Regions from separate parts of the Pseudomonas sp. CMR5c genome, predicted to be linked through region 2. Evidence: predicted binding sites of a transcription regulator. Region 2 holds the regulator's gene; each other region holds the start of a gene.
The links. Region 2 encodes FliA, which starts transcription of late flagellar genes. Its sites were predicted from a motif close to CTAAAGTTTNNNNNNNNNNNGCCGNTAA; they were not measured.

Region 1 (5,951 bases), 1.2 Mb from region 2:
GGGTGATCGTCGCCCAACTGCCCCGCAGCACCGAGCTCTGCCGCCCCGACAGCCGTGGCCAGCTCAAGCCGGTAGCGGCCAACGTCGACATGATCGTGATCGTCTTCGCGCCCATGCCAGAACCCCACGCCAACCTCATCGACCGTTACCTGGTGGCCGCCGAGCACGCCGGAATCCGCCCCTTGCTGCTGCTGAACAAGGCCGACCTGATCGACGAGCAGAACGCCCCGGCGCTCAACGCCCTGCTGGCGGTCTATCGCCAGCTGGGCTATCCGCTGCTGGAAGTCTCGGCCCATCACGGCGACGGCATGGAGCAACTACAAGCGCTGCTCAATGGCCGCATCAGCGTGTTCGTCGGCCAGTCAGGGGTGGGCAAGTCGTCCCTGGTCAACAGCCTGCTGCCGGACGTCTTCACCCGGGTCGGCCCGCTGTCGGAGTTTTCCGGACAGGGCACCCACACCACCACCACCGCCCGGTTGTTCCACTTCCCCGGTGGCGGCGAACTGATCGACTCCCCCGGTATTCGTGAATTCGGCCTGGGTCACGTCAGCCGCGCCGACGTCGAAGCGGGTTTCATCGAGTTCAACGACCTGCTGGGCACCTGCCGCTTCCGTGACTGCAAGCACGACCGCGAGCCCGGCTGCGCCCTGCTCAAGGCCCTGGAAGATGGCCGCATCCAGCAACAGCGGATGAACAGCTACCGCTCGATCATCGCCAGCCTGCCCGACGACAGCTACTGACCCTGCCCCACGCAGAAACCACAAGGCCGCGATGATCGCGGCCTTGTGCTTTTTACCTGGCAGTTCCCGGTGTCACCGGGGTGCCGGCGCCGCAGGTGCAGGTGCAGGTGCAGGTGCAGGTGCAGGTGCAGGTGCAGGAGTCTGGCCCGCTGCGCCCTGCTCATCCATCTTCAGCACGCCGTCTTCGAAGATGTTCAGGCGCTGGCGCACTTCGTGGGCCGGCAGTGGCTCGCTGCCCGGCGGCAAGGCGTGCGGATCGGCCGCTGCAGCCGGTACTTCGCCAGGGGCTCCAGTGCCCTGGGTTGGCGCCGGAGTCTTCTGGTCGCCCTGTTCGCCCTCGATGGCGCGCTGGGCGCGCTTGGTCAGCACCACGATGTCGATACGCCGGTTGACCGGATTGAACGGATCCTTGCGATCGAACAGCGCCGAAGAAGCAAAACCCACTACCCGCGCCACTTGCGGATCAGGATAACCACCGGCCACCAGTGCTCGACGAGCGGCGTTGGCACGGTTGGCCGACAGCTCCCAGTTGCCGAACTCGCCGCTGCCCGAATAAGGCGTGGCATCGGTATGGCCGCTGATGCTGATCTTGTTCGGCACCGCCTTGATGGTGTCGGCCATGGCCAGCAGGATGTCTTCGAAATACGGCTTCAGGCGGGCACTGCCGGAGTCGAACATCGGCCGGTTCTCGGCGTCCATGATCTGGATGCGCAAGCCGTCAGGCGTGATCTCGAAAAGAATCTGGTCCTTGAACTTCTGCAGTTGGGGGTTTTCCTCGACCTTGTTCTGCAGCTCCTGCAGCAGCAGTTCGAGACGCTCGCGCTCGACCTGCTCGGCCATGCCCTCAACTTGCTCGGAGTCCACCGTGACCTTGTCCGGCTGGGGCTGGGACTGGATCTCGGGGTTCAGGGTGTTTTCCGGCGCCAGTTCCGGCGAGCCGCCCAGGTCGATGATGTAGGGCGTACCGCTTTCGGAAAAGCCGATCGGGTCCTTGAAGTAACCGGCGATGGCGATCTTCTGTTCCGGGGTGGCCGTGGACAACAGCCACAGCACCAGGAAGAACGCCATCATCGCCGTGGCGAAGTCGGCGAAGGCGATTTTCCAGGCGCCCCCGTGATGACCGCCAGCGAAGCGCTTGACGCGCTTGATGATAATCGGCTGATTGTTTTCCATGACTTAGCGACCGCGAACCGCTTGTTCCAGCTCGGCGAAGCTCGGACGGTGCGCCGGGTAGAGGACCTTGCGCCCGAACTCCACCGCCAGCGAAGGCGGCATGCCGGAAGCGGAGGCCACCAGGGATGCCTTGATGGCTTCATAGACGTTCAGCTCTTCCTTGGCATCGTGGGCCAGGGAATGGGCCAGCGGACCGAAGAAACCATAAGCCGCGAGAATACCGAAGAAGGTACCTACCAGCGCCGCACCCACGTGCAGGCCGATGGACTTCTGGTCACCGTCGCCCAGGGACGCCATGGTCACCACGATACCCAGTACCGCCGCGACGATACCGAAACCGGGCATGCCGTCGGCGATGCCGGTTACCGCATGGGAGGGGTGCTCGAGTTCTTCCTTGAGGCTGAACAGCTCCATGTCGAACAGGCCTTCGAGCTCGTGGGGAGCCATGTTGCCGGAGGACATGATGCGCAGGTAATCACAGATGTAGGCGGTCATGCGCTCGTCTTTGAGCACCGCCGGGTACTTGGCGAAGATCGGGCTGGCTGCCGCGTCCTCAATGTCGCCCTCGATGGCCATCATGCCTTCGCGGCGGCTCTTGTTGAGGATCTCGTAGATCAGGCCCAGCACTTCCAAGTAGAAGGTATGGGTGAAACGCGAGCTGAACATCCCCAGGGATTTCTTGACGACGTGCATCGTCATGTAGCCGGGGTTGGCCTGGAGGAACGCACCAAAGGCCGCACCACCGATGATCAACACCTCGAAAGGCTGGATCAGCGCTGCGATCTTGCCGTGGGAAAGCACGTATCCGCCGAGCACGCTAGCGAATACGACGATGATGCCGATGATTTTAGCCATAGATAGGAGAGTACTTATGAGTCGGGTTCAAGGTCATATTCGGAAGTTCTTAAAACTCTTCTTCTACTTATCGGCAAAACTGCGCCAGACTATAGCCAGTTAAGGTGAAAAGCCAGTTTGGCCCGCTCAGGGCGTGTTCACAGCAGACGATGATTGCGCCCGACCATGTCCAATGAAACCAGCACCCCGCACTCTGCCCCCAGCTCTCTAGAGGCCTGGCTCAAGCTTCTCGGCGCCGTGCGCCTGCCGGTGCCGCAAGCCAGCCACGACCGGGTCTGCAAGGCCATCGCCAACAACCGCAGTTCGCTGCGGGAAATCGCCGACCTGATGCAGAATAGCCCGGCATTGGCCCTCAGCGTGATCCGCGAGGCCAACCGGCACACCCATGGCAGCATGAGCGAGCCGGCGGAGAACCTGGAGATCGCGGTCAACCGCCTGGGCCTCAAGCGTACCCAGGAACTGCTGGAACAACTGCCGACCCTGCCCGAAGAGCAAATTCCCCAGGCCTTGCGGCAATTGCAGCTGATCAGCCAGCACGCCACCCAACAAGCCAACGGTTTCTTCGCCGGGCGCCTGGCCCGCTTGTGGCAGGACATCCACTGGGGCAGCCTGCTGTTCCTCTCTCCTCTATGGGCCATCGCCTTGAGCTACCCCAAGCTGATGGAAGAGTGGGAGCTGCGGGTCATCTACAAGCATGAGTCGGCGCGCAAGGTTGAACTGCAATTGTTCGGCGTACGCCTGATGGAGGTCTGCCAAGCCCTGGTTCAAGCCTGGCACCTGCCGATCTGGGTGCAACAGGGCTACCGCCTGCTGACCAGCGAGCAACACCTGCTGGCCAAGGTCCTGCTGATCGCCCGCGACAGCGATAACCCGCTGCGCCAGCAACAGCGCCTGGACGACGACCCGGAGCTGCGGCGCTGGCTGAACCAGCCGGCCAACTGCGTCCTGCTGGCCAACGGCATGGCCCTGGCGGCGCAATTTTCCTGGAACAACCCCCACGGCCAACGCTGGCAGAACCTCACCGCCCTGTACCTGCAGATACCGGTCGCCGAGGTCCAGCAACAGTTGCACCAACAAGCAGCCAACAGCGCCCGCAACGACAGCCAGCCCGATCTCTGGCACCCGGCCCAGGCCCTGCTCTGGCCCTGGAACGTGCGCCGCCTGCACAACGGCGAGCTGCCGGCACCCGCGCCAACACCCCTGGAACTGGCCAAGTGGCGCCAGCTGTGCAGCGAGCTGCTGCTCGAACCGAGTCCCTTCACCAATGCCGTGCACCTCACCGGGTTTGCCCGGGATGCCCTGGCGGCATGTGGCATGCGGCGGATCATGCTGCTGATGGTCGATCGCAGCCACAGCCAGTTGCGAGTGCAGCAGTTGCATGGCCTGCCCAGGGAAGCCGCCGGACTGAGCCTGCAAGCCAAGCAAAACCCGCTGCTACAGCGCTTGCTGGAGAAATCCGCGCAGATCCGCCTGACCCCGGACAACTATCGGCAATTCGCTCCCCACCTGCCCGGGGCCCTGCGCCAGTTGTTCCGTGGCGAGCACCTGCTGATCCGCTCGCTGTCCTGCAATGGTCGGGTTCTACTGCTGGCGATCGCCGACCAGGACGGCGTGCCCTTCGCCGAAACCAGCGTCCAGGCCTTCGGCAAGACCGCCCAGTGCATCGAGAAGGCCTTGCACAGCTTTACCAACCGCAGCCAGTAACGCTTGCGCTACAATTCCACCCTTTGTGCCCTGGGGACCTGACATGTCTGATTTTTCCGGCTTGCCGCTGGTCATCGAGCCCGGTGACCTGCTCGCCCGCCTCGACGCCCGCGAACTGATCCTGGTCGACCTGACCAGCGCCGCCCGCTACAGCACCGGGCATATTCCCGGGGCACGCTTCGTCGACCCCAAGCGTACCCAGCTCGGCCAGGCGCCAGCCCCGGGACTGCTGCCACCCAAGGCCGCCCTCGAGGCGCTGTTCGGTGAACTCGGACACAACCCCGACGCGGTCTACGTGGTGTATGACGATGAAGGCGGCGGCTGGGCCGGACGCTTCATCTGGCTGCTGGATGTGATCGGCCACCGGCACTATCACTACGTCGATGGCGGCCTGCCGGCCTGGCTGGCGGAAAGCCTGCCGGTATCCACCGAGGTACCGGAAATCGTCGGCGGCCCGGTGCCCCTGACCCTGCACGACGAACCTACCGCCACCCGCGAATACCTGCAGAGCCGCCTCGGCGCTGCCGACCTGGCCATCTGGGACGCCCGCGGCCCGCTGGAGTATTCGGGCGAGAAGGTCCTGGCCGCCAAGGGCGGGCATATTCCCGGCGCAGTGAATTTCGAATGGACCGCCGGCATGGACCAGGCCCGCCACCTGCGCATCCGCCGTGACATGCCGCAGATCCTCGAGAGCCTGGGCATCAGCAAAGACAAAGAAGTGATCACCCACTGCCAGACCCACCACCGCTCCGGCTTCACCTACCTGGTGGCCAAGGCGCTGGGCTATCCACGGGTCAAAGGCTACGCCGGCTCGTGGGGCGAATGGGGCAATCATCCCGATACGCCCGTAGAGATTTAAGGTTTTTTAAGGACACCCAATGAAAAAGCGTTTGTTCATCATCAGCCAGTACCTGCTGCCTCACCACCTGCTGTCGCGCCTGGCCGGCTGCATCGCCGAGTGCCGCGTGCGCTGGTTCAAGAATGCCTTCACCAGCTGGTTCGCCAAGCAGTACCAGGTAGACATGTCCGAGGCCCAGGTCGAGGACGTGACCGCCTACGAGCACTTCAACGCCTTCTTCACCCGCGCCCTGAAAGACGGCGCACGGCCGCTGGACCCGACTCCGGGCGCGGTGCTGAGCCCCGCCGACGGCGCCGTCAGCCAGCTCGGGCCGATCGAACATGGCCGGGTATTCCAAGCCAAGGGCCACAGCTACAGCGTTCTGGAGCTGCTGGGTGGTGATCCGACCCTGGCTGCGCCGTTCATGGGCGGCGACTTCGCCACCATCTACCTGTCCCCCAAGGACTACCATCGCGTGCACATGCCGCTGGCCGGCACCCTGCGAGAAATGGTCTACGTCCCCGGACGGATCTTCTCGGTCAACCAGACCACCGCGGAAAACGTCCCCGAGCTGTTCGCCCGCAACGAGCGCGTGGTGTGCATCTTCGACACCGAGCGCGGCCCCATGGCCCTGGTGCTGG
Region 2 (5,951 bases):
CTTCCGGAGATTCGATACCGTGGTCCACCGCGTTGCGCACCAAGTGCACCAACGGGTCGGCCAGGGCCTCCACCAGGTTCTTGTCGAGGTCGGTTTCTTCCCCCACCAGCTCCAGGTTGATCTCTTTCTTGAGCTGCCGGGCCAGGTCGCGAACCAGGCGCGGGAAGCGCCCGAAGACCTTCTTGATCGGCTGCATGCGGGTCTTCATCACCGCGGTCTGCAAGTCGGCGGTGACCACGTCGAGGTTCGACACCGCCTTGGACATGGCTTCGTCGCCGCTGTTGAGACCCAGGCGCACCAGGCGGTTACGCACCAGCACCAGTTCGCCCACCATGTTCATGATTTCATCCAGGCGCGCAGTGTCCACGCGCACTGTGGTTTCCGCTTCGCTGGCCGGTTTCTCGGCGGCTGGCGCGGCCGGCGCGCGGGCCGGAGCAGGAGCCGCGGCGGGTTTTGGCGCCTCGGGCTTGGCCTCGGGCTTGGCAGCGGCGGCCGGCTTGGCTGCCGCAGGCTTGGCCACCGCGGCACTGGCAGCCGCCGGTGCCGCCACTGCAGGAGCCGCAGCGACCGTGGCCGCCGGCTGGGCAGTGCCTGGCGTGTCGGAGAACTTGCCCTTGCCGTGCAGCTCATCGAGCAGGGATTCGAATTCGTGATCGGTGATCAGGTCACTGCCAGCCGCAGCTGCACCTGGCGCAGCGGCGGCAGGTGCGGCAGCTACCGCCGATTCCAGTGCGTCAACGGCGAAATTGCCCTTGCCATGCAACTGGTCCAGCAGGGCTTCGAACTCGTCGTCGGTGATCTCATCGCCGCCGGCAGCGGCGCCACCCTCGGCATCGGCCGCAGTGGGAGCGAGCGCATCGGGGGCGAACTGGCCCTTGCCGTGCAACTGGTCCAGCAGGGACTCGAACTCGGCATCGGTGATCTCGTCGCCGGCCGGCTCACCCTCGGTGGCAGATACGGCGGCGGGCGCGGCCTCGGCATCGGCCTTGGCGGCGCTCAGCGAGTCGAGCAACAGTTCGAATTCGTTGTCGGTGATATCGCCCGCCGGCGCTTGCGGCTCGGGCTCGGGTTCCGCCACGGCCTCGACCACTTCTTCCACGGGGGCAGGAGCGGGCTGCGCGCTGGCCGGCTCGGCCAGGCGCGCCAGGGCGGATAGCAATTCAGGTGTCGCAGGAGTGATCTCGGTACGCTCGCGGACCTGGCCGAACATGCTGTTCACCGTGTCCAGAGCCTCGAGCACCACGTCCATCAGTTCCGAGTCGACTCGTCTCTCACCCTTGCGCAGGATGTCGAAAACGTTCTCGGCGATGTGGCAGCACTCCACCAGCTCATTGAGCTGGAGGAAGCCGGCGCCCCCTTTAACAGTGTGAAAACCGCGAAAAATTGCGTTGAGCAGATCCGCATCATCTGGCCGGCTTTCCAGCTCGACCAATTGTTCGGACAGTTGCTCTAGAATCTCGCCGGCCTCAACCAGGAAATCCTGAAGGATCTCTTCATCGGCGCCGAAGCTCATTAATGGGTGCTCCTAGAATCCAAGGCTGGAAAGCAAATCGTCAACATCGTCCTGACCGGACATAACGTCTTCCCGTTTATCGGCATGAATCTGCGGACCTTCACCCTTGGCGAGATGTTTTTGCGGATCTTTTTCCGCCAGGATCGATGCGCGGTCATGTTCGATACCAGCGAAACGATCGACCTGGCTGGCCATCAAGACGAGTTTGAGCAGATTGCTTTCGACTTCCGTGACCAACTGAGTCACGCGCTTGATCACCTGGCCGGTGAGGTCCTGGTAATCCTGCGCCAGCAGAATGTCGTTGAGGTGGCCGGAGATGGTACGGGTCTCCTGCTCGCTACGAGTCAGAAAACCGTCGACCCGCCGCGCCAGTTCGCGAAACTCCTCGGCACCGACCTCGCGCCGCATGAAGCGGCCCCAGTCCACGCTCAAGGCCTGGGCTTCAGTGCTCAGGCCGTTGACCAGCGGGGTGCTGCTCTCCACCAGGTCCATGGTGCGGTTGGCTGCGGCTTCCGTCAGCCGGACCACATAGGACAGGCGCTCGGTGGCATCCGTGATCTGTGAAACTTCCTCGGCTTGCGGCATGTGCGGGTCAATCTGGAAATTGACGATCGCGCTATGCAGCTCGCGGGTGAGCTTGCCCACTTCCTGGTACAGGCCGCGGTCACGGGTCTGATTGAGCTCATGGATCAGTTGCACGGCTTCGCCGAACTTGCCCTTCTCCAGACTCTCGACCAGTTCCAGCGCATGTTTTTTCAGGGTCGACTCAAAGTCGCCCAGTGAAGATTCGTTATGCTCCATAGCTCCCCCGTGGCGGAATGGCTACGCATCTCAACCGATGCGTTCGAAGATCTTCTCGATCTTCTCTTTCAGCGCCTGGGCCGTGAATGGTTTGACGACATAGCCGTTAACGCCGGCCTGGGCGGCTTCGATGATCTGCTCGCGCTTGGCTTCGGCAGTCACCATCAGTACCGGCAGGTGCTTGAGCTTTTCATCGGCGCGCACATGGCGCAGCAGATCGATACCGGTCATGCCCGGCATGTTCCAGTCCGTTACCAGAAAGTCGATGCTCCCGCTGTTGAGTACCGGAATGGCGGTAGTGCCATCGTCGGCCTCGACCGTGTTGGTGAAACCCAGATCACGCAACAGGTTTTTTATGATCCGCCGCATCGTTGAGAAGTCATCAACGATGAGGATTTTCATGTTCTTGTCCAATTCGACCTCCAAGCAGTCTTAAACGCATCCAGTTCCTGGACGCGCCATTCAATCAATCCGGCATAACACGCAACGACTGCATGGAGCACATACTGCAAAACCGGCAAGGCGCAAGGCCTGACCGGTCTTGGGCGCAGTGTCCCCACACTGCCTGTCAGCGCGCTCGCCACTCCCCCAAACGCCCCCGCAAACGGGCCGCGCACTGGCTGTGTAACTGGCTGACCCGCGATTCGCTGACCCCCAGGACCTCACCGATTTCCTTGAGGTTCAGCTCTTCGTCGTAGTACAGCGCCAACACCAGTCGCTCGCGCTCCGGCAAATTGGCAATCGCATCCGCCAACGCGGCCTGGAAGCGTTCATCCTCCAGGTCCCGTGACGGCTCGAGATGAGCACTGGCGCCATCCTCGTGCAGCCCTTCATGTTCGCCGTCCTGCAACAGGTCGTCGAAACTGAACAGCCGGCTGCCCAGGGTGTCGTTCAAAATCCCGTAATAATCGTCGAGACTCAATTGAAGTTCGGCCGCAACCTCGTGATCTTTAGCGTCACGACCGGTTTTAGCTTCAATTGCGCGAATGGCATCACTGACCATGCGCGTATTACGGTGCACCGAACGCGGTGCCCAGTCGCCTTTACGAACCTCGTCGAGCATCGCGCCACGGATACGGATACCCGCGTAGGTCTCGAAACTCGCGCCCTTGCTCGCGTCGTACTTGGTCGACACTTCGAGCAAACCGATCATCCCAGCCTGGATCAGGTCCTCTACCTGGACACTGGCCGGCAACCGCGCCAGCAGGTGATAGGCGATACGCTTGACCAGAGGCGCATAGCGCTCGATCAGTTCGTATTGGCTGTCACGCGCCGACTTCTTGTAGAGGTTGTAGCCACTGGCAGTCATAGCACCGGTCCCGCTGTTTGATGCACTAGCCGCTCGACAAAGAATTCCAGATGCCCGCGTGGGTTCGCCGGCAACGGCCAGGTATCGACTTTCTGTGCGATGGCCTTGAACGCCAATGCACACTTCGAACGGGGAAAGGCTTCATAGACCGCACGCTGCTTTTGCACGGCCTTGCGCACGCTTTCGTCGTAGGGAACTGCGCCGACATATTGTAAGGCCACGTCCAGGAAGCGATCAGTGACCTTGGTCAACTTTGCAAACAGGTTGCGCCCTTCCTGGGGGCTCTGGGCCATGTTGGCCAGGACCCGGAAGCGGTTCATGCCGTAGTCGCGGTTGAGCAGCTTGATCAGCGCGTAGGCGTCGGTGATCGAAGTGGGTTCGTCGCAGACCACCAGCAGCACTTCCTGGGCCGCGCGGACAAAACTGACTACCGAGTCACCAATACCCGCAGCGGTGTCGATCACCAGGACATCGAGGTTGTCGCCGATGTCGCTGAAGGCCTGGATCAGGCCGGCATGCTGGGCAGGGCTCAGGTGCACCATGCTCTGGGTGCCCGAGGCGGCCGGAACGATGCGGATGCCACCCGGCCCCTGGAGCAGCACGTCGCGCAGCTCGCAGCGCCCTTCGATGACATCGGCCAGGGTGCGTTTGGGGGTCAGGCCCAAGAGGACATCGACATTGGCCAATCCCAGGTCGGCATCCAGCAGCAAGACCCGTCGACCGAGCTCAGCCAGAGCCAGGGACAAGTTCACTGACACATTAGTCTTGCCGACGCCACCTTTGCCGCCGGTCACCGCGATCACCTGTACGGGATGCATGCTGCCCATGTTCTTTCTTTACCTTGTCTTACTTAGACGGGGCCACATAACTGGCTGCGTGTTCACCGTGAGAACAATGCCTGGCAGACCATCGATGTAGATACACTGCAATCTATTCATGAGTACCTCAGCCGACCCGCTTGGCCGGGTTGTGGTACAGGTCAGCGAACATATCGGCCATGGCTTCTTCGCTGGGTTCTTCCTGCATCTGCACGCTCACGGCGCGGCTCACCAGCTGGTGCCGACGCGGCAGGTGCAGGTCGTCAGGAATCCGCGGGCCATCGGTCAGATAGGCAACCGGTAATTCATGACTGATGGCCAGGCTCAACACCTCGCCAAGGCTGGCTGTTTCATCCAGTTTAGTCAGGATGCACCCGGCCAGACCACAGCGCTTGTAGCTGTGGTAGGCGGCGGTCAGCACCTGCTTCTGGCTGGTGGTGGCCAGCACCAGGTAATTCTTCGCGCGGATCCCGCGGCCGGCCAGACTTTCAAGCTGCATGCGCAGCGCCGGATCGCTGGCCTGCAGGCCTGCGGTATCGATCAGCACCACGCGCTTGCGCAGCAGCGGGTCCAGGGCCTGGGCCAGGGACTGGCCAGGATCGACATGGGTCACCGAGACATTGAGGATCCGCCCCAGGGTCTTGAGCTGCTCCTGGGCGCCGATGCGGTAGCTGTCCATGCTCACCAGCGCAATGTTCTGCGCGCCGTACTTGAGCACGTAGCGGGCCGCGAGCTTGGCCAGGGTGGTGGTCTTGCCCATGCCGGCAGGACCGACCATGGCAATCACCCCGCCCTCTTCCAGAGGCTCGACTTCCGGCGTCAGGATCATTCGCGCCAGATGGGCCAGGAGCATGCGCCAGGCCTGGCGTGGCTCGTCGATATCGGTGATCAGGGCCAGCAGGTCGCGAGCCAGCGGGCCGGACAAGCCGATGCGCTGCAGGCGGCGCCAGAGGTTGGCCTGTTCGGGACGACTGCCCTGCAACTGGCTCCAGGCCAGGGAACCGAGCTGTACTTCCAGCAGCTCGCGCAAGCCGTTGAGCTCGGAGCGCATGGAGTCCAGGGCACGATTGTCCACCGCCGGCGCGACCGGGGCCGGAGCCGGGCGCGGGCGCTCGGTCAGGGTTGGCTCGATCAAGGGCTCGGCTGCCGTCAGCGGCAGGCCGGCGAACAACTGGCGATTGCTGATCGAGGCAGTGTCACCTTCGCCCCGCAGGCTCAGCTCGGCCTGGGCGGTAACGATCCGCGACTGGGTCTTGCGCAGCTCGTCTTCGAGCTCCACGTTCGGAATCCGTGGCGACAAGGCCGACAACTTGTAATCCAGGGCCGCCGTCAGCTCGACGCCACCGGCGATCCGGCGGTTGCCGATGATGGCAGCCTCGGCCCCCAACTCATCACGAACCAGTTTCATGGCCTGACGCATATCGGCGGCGAAAAAACGCTTAACTTGCATAACCCACTACCTCAGCCGTTGGGCCCTACTGTCGCAACGATGGTCACTTGCTTGTTGTCG
Region 3 (5,951 bases), 3.3 Mb from region 2:
CCAGGTTACTTGGCCTGGTAGATGATCCCCGGGTTGCACTGGACCATCTGGTAATGATCCGGCAAGCCGTTGAGCGCCTCGGACGCCCCCAGGAACAGGTAACCGCCCGGCTTCAGGGTGCTGTGGATGCGCATCAGGATGTCCTTCTTCACTTCCGCCGAGAAGTAGATCAGGACGTTGCGGCAGAACACGATGTCGAACTTGCCCAGGCTGGCATAGCTGTCCAGCAGGTTGAACGAGCGGAACTCAACGCGGTTCTTGATCGGCGACTTGACCACCCAGCGCCCCGGCCCCTTGGGGTCGAAATAACGCTGCAGGCGATCGGCCGACAAGCCGCGACCAATGGCCAGGCTGTCGTATTCACCGGTCTTGCAGTTGTTGAGCATGGTCCCGGACAGATCGGTTGCGACGATCTGCGCGCCCATCTTCAACTGGCCCATGTTGGTACGCTCGAACTCGTCGATGGACATCGACAACGAGTAAGGCTCCTGTCCCGAGGAACAAGCCGCGGACCAGATCCGCAAGCGCTGGTTGGGATTGGCCTTGATCGCCTCGGGAAGCACTTTGTTCTTCAACACCTCGAATGGGTAGGTGTCGCGGAACCACAAGGTCTCGTTGGTCGTCATGGCATCCACTACCATCTCGCGCAAACCGCCGCGTGGCTGGGTCTGGATCCGCTGAACCAGCTCGCCCAAGGTTTTTATACCTTGCTGCTCCATCAGTTTGTTGAGACGGCTCGAGACCAGATATTGCTTGTTTTCCCCGAGCAAAATACCACAGGCTTTTTCCAGGAAGACCCGGAACTGTTCAAAATCCAAATTACCCGTAGACAATGCTGCCGCCTCTTAAATCTAGGTCCACCAAGGGCCACTGCCCTCAGCTGTGGTCTGCTGCTTTGATCCGGTCGACTACCCGGGAAGCCAGGTCATCAGGGCGGAACTTGGCAAGGAAGTCATCGGCACCGACCTTCTTCACCATCGCCTGATTGAACACCCCTGACAACGAAGTATGCAGGATGATGTGCAGCTTTTGCATGCGTGGATCGTTACGTATCTCGGCCGTGAGGGTGTAGCCGTCCATTTCAGGCATCTCGATGTCGGAAATCATCATGAGGAATTCCTCTTCCGGCTTCTTGCCTTCGTCGACCAGCTTGCGCAGGTAGTCCAGCGCCTGCCGACCGTCGTTCAACGCCACCACTTCCACGCCCACTGTCTGCAGGCAGCGAGTGACTTGCTTGCGCGCCACCGACGAATCGTCGACGGTCAGCACCCGCAGGGAAATGGCCTTGTGCTGGGTCTCGACATCCACCACGCCTGCCGAGATCGATTCGGAAGTTGGCGCGACTTCCGCCAGGATCTTCTCCACATCGATGATTTCGACCAGCTGGTTATCGACCCGGGTCACCGCCGTGAGGTAGTGATCGCGCCCTGTGCCCTTGGGTGGCGGATGGATCTCTTCCCAGTTCATGTTGACGATGCGTTCCACCGAGCGCACCAGGAATCCCTGGGTCTTGGTGTTGTACTCAGTGATGATGACGAACGGATTGCTCTGATCCTGCAACCCGCCAGACCCAGTGGCCATTGCCAGATCCAGGATCGGAATGGTCGCCCCTCGAATATTCGCGACACCGCACACCACAGGACTGGATTTGGGCATCAAGGTCAGCTTCGGGCATTGCAGCACCTCGCGAACCTTGAATACGTTGATCCCGTAGAGTTGCCCACCGTCCAGACGGAACAGCAGCAGCTCCAGGCGATTCTGCCCAACCAATTGCGTGCGCTGGTTTACCGAATCCATTACACCAGCCATGCCCAGACTCCCCAAAGCTTTAAGATCCGACGCACGCTCATTGCTAAACGGCACGGCGCTTGCTTTTTAACTGTTATGAACGCCAAAACGACATTTTTTCGACGCCTAACATCACCTGGCCGCAGAGTGCTCTGCGCCCTTGCGATGCTGTGCATTTTAAACCCTGGCGGCCCTGCCATTGCTGATTCGGTCACCCTGCCTGATCTACTTATCGGCGTCACTCAAGGGTTTCTTGAATTCACGGTAGAAGACTACCTGGCAACCAGTCAAACCGAAGGACGCTATGAGATCGAGGTCAAGCAGCTGGATCCACGGATGCACATGCCTGCCTGCGACAAGGAATTGACAGCCAGCCTGGAAAGCCCGGCCCAACCCCTGGGGCGTGTGACAGTCAAGGTCCGCTGCGAAGGCAGCTCGCCCTGGTCGGTTTTCGTACCGGCGCAGGTCAAGTTGTTCCGCGAAGTAGTCACCAGCGCCCGCCCTCTCAAACGATCGTCCATCATCGAGCCGGAGGATGTGGTGCTACGCGAACGGGATATCAGCCAGAACGGACAGGGCTACCTGACCTCGGTCGACCAGGCCATTGGTCAGAAACTTGTCCGACCAATGGTCGCCGACCAACTCGTCACCCTGGTTCACCTGGAGCAGGCCGAGGTGGTGCGCAAGGGCGATCAGGTAGTGATCTCTGCACGCAGCGGCTCCTTGAATGTACGAATGCCCGGCGAAGCCTTGTCCAACGGCGGCATGAGCGAGCAGATCAGGGTCAAGAACCTGAATTCGCAACGGGTGATCAAGGCTCGCGTCACCGCGCCGGGCCAGGTGGAAGTGGCCATGTAGATCACTGGCGCTTGCCCCTCCCGTTCCCTAAACTGTGACCGATAACGGGTCGCTGATACCTGCCTTGGCTTGTCGACAATTGAGCCTAAAGTTTTCCAGGGTATGGCCGAGAACATGGCAAGCGTCCAAATACCCAGAGGTTTTACTCATCATGGTCATCGACTTCAGCCGTTTGAACAGCTCCTCCCCACTGACAGGCAGTACGCGTACCAGCGCCAGCAAGGAAACCGGTGATGCCGGCAAGCCCGTAGCCCAGGTAAGCACAGCCGAGACCAGCAAAAGCGGGGAATCGGTACACCTCAGCAATGAGGCTCAACAGTTGCAACGAATCACTGACAAGCTGCGCGACCAGCCTGTTGCCGACAAAGCCCGGGTGGCAGCACTGAAGCAAGCTATCGCCGATGGCAGCTACCAAGTCGACAGCAACCGTGTAGCCAGCAAACTGCTCAATTTCGAAGCCCAGCGCTAGCCACAGGCTTGCGCCAGGCTTTTGGACGCTTAATCCCCAAGGCCAGCCATGCACGATACCAACCTACTGCAACTGATCACCGATGACCTTGCTCCAGCTCAACAATTGCTGGAGCTGCTCAGGGCCGAATCCATCGCCCTGCACGGCCGCGACATGCCGTTGCTGGAGGAGATCCTGGCGCAGAAACAGGCCCTGATCGTCTTGCTGGAACAGCATGGCCGCACCCGCACCCAGCTCCTGGACAGTCTTGGCCTGCCCGCCAATCGCGAAGGCCTTGCACAACTGGCCAGCCACTCCAGCCTGGGCGCGCAATTGCTCGAGCAGGGCGACCTGCTGGTCCAGCTCCTGGCTGAATGCCAGGCTGCCAACGAGCTCAACGGCCGCTCGATCCAGATCCAGCAGGCCACCACCGCCAACCAGTTGAAGATCCTCAATGGCGGCGAACCTCCAGCCCTCTACGACGCCCGCGGCTCCACCTCGATGCTTGCGAAGCAACGCCCACTCAGTCAGGCTTAGGCCGCAAAAATGAGCGCGTGCTACCAAGTCGCGAAACATGCTGGCAAAATGCTGGCCCATGCGTGTAGTTGTATTTTGTCTGGAGATTGATGAACCGTGTTCACAGCATCAAACGCGGAAGATGCTCCGCAGCCACCCAAGGTGCTAACCACCCCGTTGGAGATCTCCTCCAACCTGCGTTTGCTGCAAGAAAGCCACGATCCGCTGATCATCACTTTCCATGAGCGCAGCCAGCGCTTCCAGAGCTACGTGGTGGAAGTGGACCGCGAGAGCAATACGCTCGCGCTCGACGAAATGATTCCCCGCGACGGCGAACGCTTCATGCTCGCCGGCGAAGCATTCCGTGTCGAAGGCTTCCACGAAGGCGTACGCATCGCCTGGGAAAGCAACGGCTTGCCGACCCTGGACGAGTCTGGTGGCGGCCGCTGCTACCGCACCACCCTGCCGGACGAAGTGGTCTACCACCAACGCCGCAATGCCTTCCGCGCCGCCCTTAAACTGGCACAGCTGGTGGATATCGAGCTGGGCGGCGACAAGCTCAAGTCGCCCCTGACCGGCAAGCTGCTGGACATCTCCGCCACCGGCTGCAAGCTGCGCTTCGACGGCGAGATCTCCGCTCGCCTGCAACTGGGCCAGGTCTATGAGCGCTTCATCGCCGCCCTGCCCTTCGGCAGCATGACCGCACCGGTGGAACTGCGTTACCTGCACTACGAAGAAAGGATCGACACCACTTTCGCCGGCGTACGCTTCCACAACATGAGCGGCCTGGTGCAGCGCCAGGTAGAGCGCTTCGTCTATCAGTTGCAGCGCGAAGCACGGCGCTTCGACAAAGACGATATGTGATCGCCGAAAATCCATGAAAAACGGGCAGTGCCTTGCGGCAACTGCCCGTTTTTTTCATCTCGAGCGCTAAGGCCTGGTTTCGCCTAGCGGCTCGCCCTCACGCTCTTCGCCAACGGGCTCCTCGTCGCCTGCCCCGGACTCAGGCGACATGGGCGGCACGGCGTCCGTCGCAGGAGCGACCTGCATCTGATCCTGCACCACCTGCTCGTCCACCCGCGGGTCGAGGGCCGCCACCAGCGGCGAACTGGACATGCTGTCCGGCATCGCCACGTGATGCAGCGGCGCATCGTCGACCTGGTGCAGGTTGGTCACGGCCTTCGGCCGGATCCGCCAGACCAGTACCACGGCAAAGAAACAGAAGAAGGCATAGAGCATCTGGCTGCCGAACAGTTTCATCAGCACGCCGGCCGCCAACGGCCCGATGCTCGCTCCCACGCCGTAGGTAACCAGCAGCATCGCCGTCAGCGATACCCGTCGATCGCCCTCCACGTGGTCGTTGGAAAACGCCACGGCCAGCGGATAGAGACAGAACTGCATCAGCGAACAGAAAAAACCCAGGATGAACAAGACTTCCAAAGGCACCGTGGGCAAGATCGCCAACGGCAAGGCCATCACTGCCAGGAACAGGGCGAAGCAGCGAATCAGCAAGGCCCGGTCGAAGCGATCGGACAGCCAGCCCAGGGGCCACTGCACGACCAGGCCGGCAAAGATGCAGCTCCCCATGAACAGGCCCACCTGCTCGGTGCTCAAGCCCTGTTGCGAGGCATAGAGCGGCGCCAGGCCGTAGAACGAACCGACGATCAGCCCCGAGCCCAGTACCGTGCTCAGGGACTGCGGTACCCGCTTGATGAAGAAGCGCGGCTCCATCGGCGCCGGACGCAGGGGTGCCGGGTGGATGCGCCGGGTCATCGCCACCGGCACCAGGCACAGCGCGAAGCACAGCGCCACCAGCATCAGCAGCTCCAGCCCCAGGGCCGGATGCAGGACCAGGATCAGTTGCCCCAGGACCAGCCCCAGGTAGGACGCGATCATGTAGCCGCTGAAGACCACGCCACGTTGCTTGGCATCGGCCTGCTCATTGAGCCAGCTTTCGATGACCATGTACTGGCACATCATCCCAAGGCCGACGATCATCCGCAGCACCAGCCAGGCTGGCAGCCAGTTCACCAACCCATGGCCGAGCACCGCCGCGCCGACGATGCCGGCGCAGGTGGCATAGGCCCGGATATGCCCGACCCTGGCGATCAGCCGGTGCCCCAGCTTGCCCCCCAGGACCAGGCCGAAGTAGTTGGCCGCCATGAGCGCCCCGACCCACAGGCCGTCGACATGGTCGGCCGCCAGGCGCAAGGCCAGGTAGGTACTGAGCAGGCCCGAGCCGATCAACATCATCAGCGAGGCGAAATACAGCGCGCGAAAAGATTTCCAGATCTGGCGCATCGGCGTTCCGGGCGGCTCCTTGAATGAGGTTCCGGACCCT
Region 4 (5,951 bases), 1.8 Mb from region 2:
CATCGACGCCTTGCTGGTCGCGGCCCAGAGCGACCGCTCCCTGGGGGTACGGGGCATCCACAGCCAACTGCTGGAGCTGGATATCCCGTTATCGTTCCTCAGCGTGCGCGAAGTGTTGAAGCGCTTGTGCAGCGAAGGGGTCATCACCCTCAATGCAGACAAGAGCTACAGCCTGCATCAACAGGCTGCAGCGGTACTGGACGGCCTGGCCTGAGGCCGTCCACGGGCTCAGGGCTTGACCTTGCGCCGCATCACGCCGTTGAGCACCACAACGATGACCGCCACGGCGATGGCGATGTACTGGAAGGTCTTTTCATCGATGACGCCGCTGTTCTGCAGGTAGGAAAGGCCAAGCATGATTCCCAGGACCGCCAGGGAAATCAGAATCGAATATTTCAAACGTTGTGATTGAGTCATTGCGGGAATCCTGAAGCTGAAATTGTATCCGCCGTGTATCGAGGCCGATGCCAAGCACATACCCGGATTCGGGGATGCGCGCGGCGAATCGGGGTCATATGTTACAGGCGCAAAGGAGTTTTTTCTTCCTAGTTGCCCTGTCGTGTTCCCCGAGTCCTTGAGGATTGATAAATGTTCCGTCGAATCACCCTGTTGATTCCCCTGCTGGCCATGCTGACCCTGTCAGGCTGCATCATCATGCCCCGCGATGGCTGGCATCACCGCTACCATGACGGCGGCCCGGGCTACTACTACCACCGTTGAGCGACTGCCAGCGCCGAGCCATCCGGCCAGTCCACCGCCCACCACGCATCGCCCACTAGCCACGCCCGCCCTGTCGCGGGCGTTTTGCTGCCCGGGCCCGGCCCTGATTGCGACCACGGATGAGTTCGTCCTGCCGGGCGAACAGATCCACCAGCCAGTCGACGAACACCCGTATGCGAGTCGAAAGGTGGCGCTGGGGCGGATACAACGCTGTCAACGGCAAGGGCGGTGGCGCATGTTCCGCCAGCACCTCTTGCAAGGCACCGGCCTGCAGTTGTCGGGCGGCATGGTAGTACGGGGTCTGGATCAAGCCGTAGCCCGCTTCGCAGGCCGCCAGGTAGCCATCGGCACTGTTGACGGCGACCTGCTTGGGCAAATTGACCTCAAGCAGCTCACCGCCCACCAGGAACTCCAAGCCATAGCGTTTGCCGGAAACCGCAGAGAAGTACTCCACCATCCGATGCCCCTGCAACTGCGCCACGGAGGTCGGAACACCATGCTCGCGCAAGTAGCCGGGGCTGGCGCAAGTCACCTGAGCCAGCTGCGCCAGAGGGCGCGCCACCAGGCTCTCGTCCAGTAGCGGACCGCCACGCAAGGCACAGTCCACGCCCTCGCGAATCAGGTCCACCGGGCGGTCATTGAGACCGATCTCCAGTTCGAGCAAGGGATAGCGCGCGGAGAACTCCGGCAACGCCGGCATCACGATCAGGTGGCCGATACCGGCCGGCATGTCGACGCGCAAGGTGCCCCGGGGATTGTGCCGCCCCAGGGAAAAGGCCGCCTCGGCCTCCTCCAGATCTGCCAGCAGACGTATGCAACGCTGGTAATAAGCGGCTCCGTCCAAGGTCGGGCTGACCTGGCGGGTGGTGCGATGCAGCAATTGCACCCCCAGGTGCGCCTCCAACTGCTTGATCAGGATGGTCACCGAGGCCCTGGGCAGTTGCAGGCTATCGGCTGCCCGGGCAAAACCGCCAAGCTCGACGATCCGGGTGAACACGCGCATGGCGTTGAAACGGTCCATGGAAAGCGCTCTTGATTATTTGGAATATCTTAATAGTGATAGCGTTTTTAGCCGGTTTATCGCTGTTTTGTCGAGTAGCACAATGAGCGCCTCCCCACTACTACTGGAGTAGCCAGCGATGCACACTCGACAACTGGGCCACAACGGCCCGCAGGTTTCCGCCATTGGCCTGGGCTGCATGGGCATGAGCGATTTCTACACCACCGGCAGCGATTCCCGGGAGTCGATCGCCACCCTGCACCGGGCGCTGGACTTGGGCGTGACCCTGCTGGACACCGCCGACATGTACGGCCCCCACAGCAATGAAGAACTGATCGGCCAGGCCATTCGCGGCAAGCGCGAACAAGTGGTGCTGGCCAGCAAGTTCGGCATTGTCCGTGACCCCGCCAATGCCTCGGCCCGTGGTGTCGATGGTCGTCCGGAGTATGTGCGCGCCGCCATCGATGGCAGCCTGCGGCGCCTGGGCGTGGATACCCTGGACCTCTACTACCAGCACCGGGTCGACCCACAGGTGCCGATCGAGGAAACCGTCGGCGCCATGGCCGAACTGGTCAAGGCCGGCAAGGTGCGCTACCTGGGCTTGAGCGAAGCCTCGGCGGCGACCCTGGAACGGGCGCATAAGGTCCACCCCATCAGCGCCCTGCAAAGCGAATACTCATTGTGGAGCCGCGACCCCGAGGAAAACGGCTGCCTTGCCACCTGCCAGCGCCTGGGCATCGCTTTCGTTCCCTACAGCCCGCTGGGCCGGGGGTTTCTCACCGGCGCCCTGAAGAGCCCGGACGACTTCGCCGCCGATGATTACCGGCGTTTCAACCCGCGTTTCCAGGGAGAGAACTTCCAGCGCAACCTGCGCCTGGTGGAACAGGTGCAGCAGTTGGCAATACAGAAGGAGGTCAGCGCTGGGCAACTGGCCCTGGCCTGGGTCCTGGCTCAGGGCGAATACCTGATACCCATCCCCGGCACCAAGCAGCGGCGCTATCTGGAGGAGAACGTAGCAGCCCTGGACGTGCGCCTGAGCGCCGATGACCTGGCGTCGCTGGACCGCATCTTCAGCCCGCAAGCCGCCGCCGGCACTCGCTACAGCGAAGAGGTGCTGGCCCTGCTGGATCGCTGAAACGACAAGGCCGGGGTCGCTGGAAAGCGCCCCGGCCCTTTTTCGAAACCCGGCTCAGGCCTTGGCGGAGGTAGCACCGTCTTTGTTGGGTACCGTGGTGCCGTTGCCCTTGCCGTAGTTCTGCAGGCTCTGCAGGACGTAGATGGCCTTCTTGTACTCGGGAATCAGGTAGTTGGCGTACTTGTTGCCCTTGAGGTTGTTGTTCTGGATATCGTCGATCTTCATCGCGAAGTATTCCAGCGCGTTGAAAGGCTCCTCGGGGTTTTTCGGAATGCCGAAACGGTCGAACTTGTCACCGGCATTGAGCAGGTTGAGCGCAGTGACATCGGAGATCAGGCCGTTGTTCTTGAGGAAAGTGCTCATGCCACCCAAGGACTTGATGGTGACATTCGTCGGATCGAAGCCCTTGATCTGCTTGTGCAGCTTCAACTGATCCATCTTGCGCACGTCGAGCACGGTAGCGTTCTGCCCCACCATGGTCAGGATCTGGCGCACCTTGGCGCTCTGCGGGGCCTTCTTGACGTCGCCGCCTCCCTGCAACAGGCCTGCCTTGCTGCTCCAGCCGCCAACGTATCCGATTGCCATACTGCAACTCCTGTAGTCCGGCTTGTCGATTCCCCTGTCCTGCCTTCATGGAAACTTCGTAAAGCTCCGGGAAGACCTCAGAGACAGGTCGGCAAGCCATGGTGAAACATCTGAATGGGGGCAAGTATCAACGCCGAAACAATTCGCGCCAACGAATTATTTCGGAAATTTACATTTTTTATACATTTCCGACAAATTCGCCAGGAGCCCCTGATTTAAAGGGCCTGGCCAATATTCAAGACTTCTCTCGGAGCATTTTCGCGGGCCTTGCCGGTTACCGCTGCCGACGTCACTGGCACTTCGGCAAACTCCTTGCAAACAAAATCGATTTTTCTGGACGAACGTCCTAAAGAGCGCATGTCTGGCGCCGATACCTTCTTAATGCCCTGCATAAGGCGCAGCTCTCCCAAAGAATAAGAAACGCTCGGTAAGGACAGGTCCCATGCCCGCTTTGCGCACGATTCAAGCCCGCTACACGCTCTTTCTGGTCCTGTTCATAGCCGTGATGCTGGTACTCACGGTGTTGGGTATCGGCCAGCTGGTGGCCCCCAAATTGCGTCAGACCGAAGAACAGGTCGCCCTGGACCGCATCGCCGAAGTGGCGCAACGCATCCAGGGTGAACTGAACAAGGTCCAGGCCCAGCAACGCAGCATTACCCAGACCGTCGCCCTGCTCGACAGCGACAGCATCGACCGGGTCCTGCCGGGACTGGTGGACCAGTATGGAGAGCAGAAGGTCTTCGGCGGTGGCATCTGGCCCCTGCCCGGCCAGCGCACTCCAGGGCGCCCCAAGCACAGTACCTTCTGGCACCGCGATGCCTCGGGCCAGCTCAAGGTCAATACCTTCTGGAACAGCGACGCGGCGCCCAACTACTACGACCAGCCCTGGTACAAGGGCGGCATGCGGACCGCCCCGGGCCAATGCGCCTGGGCCGCCGCCTACAAGGACGATGCCAGCGCCGAACCGCGTACCAACTGTGCCATGGCCATCAGCCGCGACGGCGTGCCCTATGGCGTGGCCACCATCGACGTGACCCTGGGCTTCTTCAATGACCTGGTGGCCACCCAGGAAAAAGCCCTGGGCGCGCAGATGCTGATCGTCGAGGGCGACGGCAAGATCATCAGCAACAGTTCGCGGATCAACGGCCCCATCGTCCTGAAGAACATCGCCGAACTGGCCAGCAGCTCGGCCTTCGTCGCCCAGGTGCAGCAGGCCCTGGGCAATCGCGGCAGCGGCCTGCAGCGCCTGGAGTTCGACAACGCCGGGGAACCGAGCACCTTCTTCATGCAGCCTATCGACGGCACTCCCTGGTTCCTCGCCAGCGCCCTGCCCAACCGCCTGATCACCGCCCAGCGCGACGACGTGCTGAGCACCCTGGGCCTGCTGCAACTGCCCATGGTGATCCTGCTGGTGTTGCTGCAGATCTATGCCATCGGCCAGTTGGTGCAGCGCATGAAGGCCCTCAAGGCCAACATCGACACCCTGGCCACCGGCGACGCCGACCTGACCCGGCGCATCACCATCCGCGCCGAGGATGAGCTGGGGGCCATCGGCCACTCGGTCAATCGCTTCATCATCTATCTGCAGGACATGATCGGCGAGGTGACCCAGGCCACCGAGGCCATGGCCGGCAGCCTGCAACAACTGCAACGCACCAGCGAGCAAAGCGGACAGATTCTCGCCCGGCACGCCTCGGAAACCGACCAGACCGTCACCGCCATCACCCAGATGAGCTCCACCGCTGACAGCGTGGCGGCCAATGCCGCCGAAACCGCGGCATTCACCCAGCGCGCCAACGAGCATGCCGAGCGTTCGCGGGTGGTGGTGGGCGAAGCGTCCGGCAGCGTGATCGCCCTGATCGACGAAGTGGCCAGCGCCACCCACAAGGTCGAGGCCATGCAGCAAGATGCCCAGCGCATCACCGAGATCCTCGGGGTGATCGGCGCCATCGCCGGGCAGACCAACCTGCTGGCGCTCAACGCCGCCATCGAGGCGGCCCGGGCCGGGGAGCAGGGTCGCGGCTTTGCCGTGGTGGCCGACGAAGTACGCGCCTTGGCCGCCCGTACCCAGGCCAGTACCTCGGAAATCAACGAGATGCTCACTCGCCTGACCCAGGGGGTCAGCTCCTCGGTCAGCGCCATGGAAAACACCCAGGCCAGCTGCCAGTCGGCGGCCGATGCCACTGCCCGGGTCAACTCGGGCCTAGATGAAATGGCCGGCTCGGTCAGCCAGATCAACAGCCTGAGCACCCAGATCGCCACCGCCGCCGAACAACAGAGCGCGGTCACCGAGGAAATCAACCGCAGCATGGTGAGCATCCGACATATGGTCGAGGAACTACTGCAAAGCGGCCAGGCCAGTGAACACAACACCCGGAGCCTGGTCCAGGCCAACCAGCGGGTCAGTGCCCTGATGGGCCGCTTCAAAGTCCGCTGAATGGTCGAGCGCACTCCCGCCCCAGCGCGGGAGTGCGACTATATTTGCAGCTCCGGCCACAAGGAGGTGCATGC

Region 1: the regulator FliA is predicted to act here: its motif matches at 2,836-2,863, upstream of motA (flagellar motor stator protein MotA).
Region 3: the regulator FliA is predicted to act here: its motif matches at 2,732-2,759, upstream of flgM (flagellar biosynthesis anti-sigma factor FlgM).
Region 4: the regulator FliA is predicted to act here: its motif matches at 3,787-3,814, upstream of C4K40_RS16625 (methyl-accepting chemotaxis protein).

What each region holds. Positions count from the first base shown of each region.
Region 1 is NZ_CP027705.1:606,207-612,157, reverse strand. It holds gene rsgA (small ribosomal subunit biogenesis GTPase RsgA) at 1-740, shown strand, start outside; gene motB (flagellar motor protein MotB) at 813-1,913, opposite strand; gene motA (flagellar motor stator protein MotA) at 1,917-2,768, opposite strand; gene C4K40_RS02750 (HDOD domain-containing protein) at 2,934-4,472, shown strand; gene rhdA (thiosulfate sulfurtransferase) at 4,516-5,331, shown strand; gene asd (archaetidylserine decarboxylase) at 5,351-5,951, shown strand, end outside.
Region 2 is NZ_CP027705.1:1,803,682-1,809,632, reverse strand. It holds gene C4K40_RS08440 (chemotaxis protein CheA) at 1-1,513, opposite strand, end outside; gene C4K40_RS08435 (protein phosphatase CheZ) at 1,526-2,314, opposite strand; gene C4K40_RS08430 (chemotaxis response regulator CheY) at 2,345-2,716, opposite strand; gene fliA (RNA polymerase sigma factor FliA) at 2,883-3,623, opposite strand; gene fleN (flagellar synthesis regulator FleN) at 3,620-4,450, opposite strand; gene flhF (flagellar biosynthesis protein FlhF) at 4,569-5,891, opposite strand; gene flhA (flagellar biosynthesis protein FlhA) at 5,903-5,951, opposite strand, start outside.
Region 3 is NZ_CP027705.1:5,053,958-5,059,908, forward strand. It holds gene cheR (protein-glutamate O-methyltransferase CheR) at 6-833, opposite strand; gene C4K40_RS23115 (chemotaxis protein CheV) at 877-1,809, opposite strand; gene flgA (flagellar basal body P-ring formation chaperone FlgA) at 1,885-2,646, shown strand; gene flgM (flagellar biosynthesis anti-sigma factor FlgM) at 2,798-3,115, shown strand; gene C4K40_RS23130 (flagella synthesis protein FlgN) at 3,164-3,631, shown strand; gene C4K40_RS23135 (flagellar brake protein) at 3,728-4,474, shown strand; gene C4K40_RS23140 (MFS transporter) at 4,541-5,911, opposite strand.
Region 4 is NZ_CP027705.1:3,608,527-3,614,477, forward strand. It holds gene C4K40_RS16600 (fe2+ zn2+ uptake regulation protein) at 1-214, shown strand, start outside; gene C4K40_RS16605 (hypothetical protein) at 229-417, opposite strand; gene C4K40_RS31945 (hypothetical protein) at 589-720, shown strand; gene C4K40_RS16610 (LysR family transcriptional regulator) at 776-1,741, opposite strand; gene C4K40_RS16615 (aldo/keto reductase) at 1,860-2,855, shown strand; gene C4K40_RS16620 (hypothetical protein) at 2,910-3,440, opposite strand; gene C4K40_RS16625 (methyl-accepting chemotaxis protein) at 3,883-5,877, shown strand.